2 regions of the Bacillus sp. GbtcB14 genome follow, and region 2 is predicted to be linked to the other one. Evidence: riboswitches for the same ligand, from Rfam matches in the RefSeq annotation. Region 2 holds a riboswitch; the other holds the start of a gene.
What was found. Region 2 has a riboswitch for cyclic di-AMP ahead of KVT31_RS09080 (hypothetical protein). Riboswitches for the same ligand answer to the same signal wherever they lie in the genome.

Region 1 (3,217 bases), on a different contig from region 2:
CATAGTATATACATAAAAGGGATAGCTTCAATTTCTTGAAGCTATCCCTAAAAATCTTCTTATTTTTTCAAATGATATGGAACTGTCGTAATAACAACATTTCTTTTATAGAGTAAATACGCACGTATGAGTAAACTAGATTGATTATGAAGAATGTTATGCCAACCTTTTTTCGGTATGAACTGTGGTATAACGACCGTAACTCGGTAATTTGATTCACTCGCTTTATATTGCACTGTATCAATAAACTTTGTTAGCGGTTGAATAATACTTCTATAATGAGAATGTAAGGTAACAAGTCTTACTTCAGGTTGCCACTTCTTCCACTTCTCTTCAAATTTCTTTTCTTCTTCTCTGTCAAAAGCAACATATACAGCGATAACTTGATCTGCAGAAAGAGCCTTCGCATAGTTCAATGAATTTTCCACCACATGAGTCATACCCGCTACAGGAACGACAATTACATTTCCCTCAATTGGAACAAGTGGTTCACAAGTTTTTAAACTTAATTGATCACCCACTGCATCGTAATGCTTCTTAATTCTATGGAACAAGAAGATGATGGCAGGTAAGAAAATAAGGATCGACCAAACTTGTGCAAACTTAGTTAAAAAGAACATGCTCATTACGATAAAACTAATAACTGCACCAATTAAATTGACCGTTAATCTCAAAGCCCATCCTTCAGGTTTTTCACGAAGCCATTTTAATACCATACCACTTTGAGAAAGTGTAAATGGAATAAATACACCTACTGCATATAACGGGATTAAATGTTCTGTTTGTCCTTGGAAAGCTACAATTAAAATAATCGAAGCGATTCCAAGTATAATAATACCGTTTGAGTAGCCTAGGCGGTCTCCTCTAATCGTAAACATTCTCGGAATAAACTTATCTTTCGCAAGGTTAACTGCTAATAGCGGAAATGCAGAATACCCTGTATTAGCAGCAAGAATTAATATTAAAGCTGTTGTACCTTGTATGAAATAGTACATGAAATTACGTCCAAATGTTTGTTCAGCAATTTGTGAAACAACTGTTACTTCTTTACTTGGATTAATTCCATAATAATAAGCTAAAAAGACAATTCCTGAAAATAAAACTGCAAGTAATGCCCCCATTGCAAGCAATGTTTTCGCTGCATTGTTAGGTGCAGGATCCTTAAAGTTCGGAATTGCGTTAGAAATCGCCTCAACACCTGTTAAGGCAGAGCTTCCTGAAGCAAATGCTCGTAACAGTAAAAACAAACTAATGCCTGCAACTGGCGTTCCAATCGGCGTGTGTAAGGCCTGCGACACGTGACCAGTTAAAATATTGTATATCCCTACCCCAATTAATATAAATAGTGCTAGAACAAATAAATAAACAGGATATGCTAAAACGGAAGCTGATTCCGTTACCCCTCTTAAATTTAATATCGTAATTAATATAACAAATACAACTGCAATAATTACACTATGTGCATGTAAGCTAGGAAAAGCAGACGTGAGCGCATCTGTACCTGCAGACACACTTACTGCAACAGTTAAAATATAATCGACTAATAAAGATCCTCCAGCTATTAACCCTGGATTCATCCCTAAATTTTCTTTTGATACAACATACGCTCCTCCGCCATGCGGGTAAGCGAAAATAATTTGGCGATAAGATAAAATAAGAGCAGTTAATAACACTAATACCCCAACAGCTATCGGAATGGAATACCAATAAGCTATTGCTCCAAGACCTGCTAATGCGATTAATATTTGCTCTGGTCCGTATGCGACCGATGACAATGCGTCAGAAGATAAAATGGCTAGCGCCTTCGTTTTATTAAGCTTTTGCTCTCCTAACTCAGTTGATTTTAACGGCCTTCCAATTAAAAATCTTTTGATTGATGAAACCACTGCTGTCCACTCTCCAATAATTTTGTACGAACTTTTCTGCTAGTTACAGCGGATAAACTATTTTTTCAGAAAACAAAAAATGTCTACAAGCCATAACGAAATAGACTTGTAGACATTATTTTTTTTGTCGCACAAGCTCCACCTTCCTTCTCAATATAACGCTTACGAGGTTAGCTGTCGGATTCGGGCCTATGAGTAGCCCTACCTTTTTAAGGATTCACCCCATTGGATTAAGTAATAATCCATAAGAACGGGTCCCCCGTACCATGCGGTTTCAGCGATTTAGAAAATTGAAACTGTGGATTATAATACTCCTTTATTTTCAAAATGTAAACAAAAATTTTGAAAAAGAAAAAATTTAAAATGATTGCGCATAATCCGCTGATAAATATACATAATGAATATTAAAAAATCGATAAAGGAGACCCATATGTCTAAAGAAAAGAAGCCTATTTTTTCCGATTCCTATTTAGATGCATTAGCAAATGAAATTAATCAATTATACGATAAACGTGAACAGGAAATAAATTTGACAGATAGAACGAAAAGAAATAAATAAGTTGTCATAAAAAAGAAAGCAATACACTTATATATTGCTTTCTTTTTTATTTTTTCATACATCCAATTCTATTGCTGATTTGTTAAAGGTCCTTTCTTCATACACCTTTAAATTTTGATATACCGCACCCAATAACGGCGCTTCTATAGAAAATTGTTCTGCTGCATCTAGTAAATATCCTTGTAAGTGCTTCCCTTCAATAGACGAACCTTTTTCCATATCCCGCTGCATCGATGACTTCATATCATACGAAATTTTATCAATTGTTTTCATATGTTCCTGGGCAATATCTTCCTTAACTGGTGCCCCTATATATTTCATAATTTGCACACATTCTTCAAATAAGTTTTGGATAAAATCACGTCCACCTTCACTTTCGCGAATCGGTCCTATTGGTGCACGCATTAATGTTGTCACACCTGACATTACAGTAATAAATAAATATTTATGCCACATATCTTGTGTAATATTTTCACTTAAAACAAAACTAGATTTCGTACCTGCAAATGCTTTAGCAATATGCTTTATTCTCTCTGAATCTTGAGGCTTCATTTCTCCAAACAGAAGTCTATTGGCAGCGCTAGTTTGTACAATTTCTCCTTGATCGTTTAACGTCGTCTCGATAAAGCATAAACCGCCAATCACTTTCTCCACGCCAAATTCTTTTTGTAATAGTGATACATGAGCAATACCATTTAGCAATGGAATTATGGCAGTATTTTCACCTACAAACGGCTTCAAATCTTGAATTGCCTCGTTTAAGTGATACGCT
Region 2 (3,217 bases):
ACCCGTATTTAAATAAAGAAAATACATCGAAAACAGCAGTTTTATGCGGGAGAAATACAGTTCAAATTAGACCACCTCATAAAGAGGAAATGGATTTTGAACGATACAAAGAGCTGCTGAATGATCGTGTGAATGATTTAAATGTAAATCCATATTTATTATCATTTTCTGTGGGAGAAAAGAGATTAGTTGCTTTTAAAGATGGTCGTGTACTCGTACATGGAACGAAAGATATAAGCGAAGCAAAAACAATTTATCATCGCTATTTTGGGTAGAAAAGGATGAGTGGGATGAAAGTAAATAAAGCTTTAACAATTGCAGGATCTGATAGTGGTGGCGGTGCTGGTATTCAAGCAGATTTAAAAACATTCCAAGAGCTTGGTGTGTATGGGATGACGGCTATTACGGCAATTACTGCTCAAAATACGCTTGGCGTTCAAGGGGTATATCCAGTTCCGTTAGAAGGTATTACGGAACAGCTGAATTCAATTGGTACGGATTTAACACCAGATGCTGTGAAATTAGGAATGTTATTTAGCAGTGAAATTATTCAAATTGTAGCAGAACATATTAATAAATTTGGCTGGAATAATATTGTACTAGACCCTGTTATGATTGCTAAGGGCGGTGCATCACTATTACAACAAGAAGCAGTACAAGCATTAAAAGAATATTTATTACCAGTAGCAACTGTTGTAACACCGAATGTTCCGGAAGCAGAAGTGTTAACTGGGATGGAGATTCAAAATATAGAAGATAGTAAAGAAGCTGCGAAAGTATTGCACGAATTAGGTGCTAAATATGTGCTTATGAAGGGCGGACATGCAGAATATCAAGGTAATGAAGTAATTGATTTACTCTTTGATGGAGAAGCGTTTATTGAATTTAGATGTGAACGAATTCCTTCGAAGCAAACGCACGGAAGCGGATGTACATTCGCGTCTGCAGTTACAGCAGGACTTGCTAAAGGGTATTCAATTGAAGAGGCAGTTCAAGAGGCAAAACGATTTATTAGTATAGCGATTGAAGAGCCGTTGAATATTGGAAGTGGTCATGGACCAACGAATCATTTTGCTTATAAATTGAATGAAGTACAAGCATAAGTGAAAATTTAACCAGTGGGGATATACCCTCACTGGTTATAAATATTAATAGGGATTATTTGATTGGTTTAGCTTGTTTAAATGTGCCTTCTTAGATGAGTAAAGTATATACAAGGTGTGATGATATTAATATTAAAAATATAATGTATGGAATCATAGCTTTCTTATTATTACTTAAGTATTTACTATAAATTAATAACAAACAAGAAAGTAAAAAAATGATTTCTAATGTGGTGCGGAATTCAGTATAACTAGGAATAGTAACCAATATCGCTAGAATTATTAGTGACGAATTTCCTAGAATAGTTATTATTTGAATAAAATTTTTCTTTTTATCCTCGGTCATATACCATCCTCATTTCACCTTTAATTTTTAATCATTTCTTTATCTAGTATTATTACAATATGATTAATGAAAATTCCTATTGAATGTAAATATTTATTGTTTACTTTTTCCAAATACAAGAGTAATATATCAGCCAGAATACATTTTTTGTAATACGCTGAGTCCAAATATATGGAGCGGAGGAACCAATTTGTGCGTCGTCACTCGGGGTGAATCTTTCAATTTTGAAAGTAGGGCTACTCTCAAAGTCCGAATCCGACAGCTAACTTCGTAAGCGTCTTGAGAGAGGACGGTGCCATGATGGATACATCACTTCATCGGTCTGATTAGTATAGGGGAATATCAATCTATGTTTGAGTTCTTTTATGCTAAGGAGGATGAGGTACATGGAACTAACACTTATTTGTGTTGGAGGAGAAAGTAAGGTAAACAGTTTAAGAGATTTAGTTGCATTTCAACATGAGTTAATTATTTTTACAGCAAATGAAGAGATAGCGGCTGAAGTTAGGGATTGTGGATTTGATTGGACGTATAGTTGTAGTAAGGAGCAAGATTTTACTAGTATTTGTGAGTGTATTAAGAAGGTGATTTTATTAGGAGATGAACTTCCAATCGTTAGTTTCTTCACAGAACACATTCGCTATTCTGTTCAAGCACCTATTACTGTTGTTACAAGGAATAAACGATATCCAGCGAGGCTCTATGAAACAATTGGAGCTAAATTTGTCGTGTTTACGAATTGTGATAATATTTCTTTTTTATTTTTTGAATAGGGCGAGGGAGAGGAAGATGAAAGTGTTGCTACTAGGAGATATAGCGAATCGTTGGGCGGTATCAGTAGAGCGAGTTCAAGAATTGATCCAGATTGATCCTCTGTTTCCAAGGCCATATATTATATTACCATCAAAGGACAATTTATATTTAGAGACGGATATTAACGAATATGAACAGTTACATGTAGAATTAGCACAAGTTTATATTCGCGGGAGAAATTTACGCGCTTTTTTACGAGGGGAATAAATAGTGAATGAAAACAGAGCGAATGCTGAGTGCAACAAGCCATGCACTTCATGTCATTCGCTCTTTTGATTTCGTATTTAAAAGGTTATTTCTGTGAAAAAGAAAGAAAAGGCGAGAAAACAGATGAAAGAATATTAATAACACTCAATGTAAGCGTTTAAATAGATGGATATTTTCTTATTTTCAGTAATTTGCCTCTTTACAAGTTAAATATAGAGGAGTATATTTACTCTCATAAATCATTCATAAAATTTCCAAAAAAACCTAAAATCGCTGAGTTCCAGAAATGGAGCGGGGGAACCAATTTTGTGCATCGTCACTTGGGGTGAATCTTTCAGTTTTGAAAGTAGGGCTACTCTTTAGGCCCGAATCCGACAGCTAACCTCGTAAGCGTTTAGAGAGGAGGTTTACTTTGTGTTGTTCATTTCGAACACTAAGTAGAGCTTAGTGTTCTTTTTTTGATTGTTTAATGGTAAATTTTTACAAGAGAGAGGGATATCTATGTTAGATGTTGTAATGATCGGGATTTTTGTTGTGTTAGTCGCATCGATGGCAAGTCTTGCAAGTTGGTCAGATAAAGTTGTGAAAGAAGGGAAGCAATCATGACGATTGCCTTATCGGTTATTGTTGCAGCAATTACGGTGTACTTAGTGTATGCATTATTAAATCCGGAAAAGTTTTAATTAGGGGGAGTCATTCATTATGATCTGGGTCGCAGTTGTTATTACAATGCTGTTGTTTATTCTTG

Region 1: it holds a riboswitch for cyclic di-AMP, as region 2 does, so the genes downstream of both, KVT31_RS07120 (APC family permease) here and KVT31_RS09080 (hypothetical protein) in region 2, are expected to answer to the same signal.

What each region holds. Positions count from the first base shown of each region.
Region 1 covers NZ_JAGXJT010000002.1:424,427-427,643, forward strand. The annotation lists gene KVT31_RS07120 (APC family permease) at 60-1,886, opposite strand; cyclic di-AMP (ydaO/yuaA leader) riboswitch at 2,031-2,176, opposite strand; gene KVT31_RS30580 (hypothetical protein) at 2,317-2,445, shown strand; gene panE (2-dehydropantoate 2-reductase) at 2,500-3,217, opposite strand, start outside.
Region 2 covers NZ_JAGXJT010000003.1:13,000-16,216, forward strand. The annotation lists gene thiF (thiazole biosynthesis adenylyltransferase ThiF) at 1-275, shown strand, start outside; gene thiD (bifunctional hydroxymethylpyrimidine kinase/phosphomethylpyrimidine kinase) at 282-1,103, shown strand; cyclic di-AMP (ydaO/yuaA leader) riboswitch at 1,595-1,742, shown strand; gene KVT31_RS09080 (hypothetical protein) at 1,836-2,222, shown strand; gene KVT31_RS09085 (hypothetical protein) at 2,239-2,469, shown strand; cyclic di-AMP (ydaO/yuaA leader) riboswitch at 2,731-2,876, shown strand; gene KVT31_RS09090 (SipW-dependent-type signal peptide-containing protein) at 2,971-3,075, shown strand; gene kdpF (K(+)-transporting ATPase subunit F) at 3,072-3,152, shown strand; gene kdpA (potassium-transporting ATPase subunit KdpA) at 3,172-3,217, shown strand, end outside.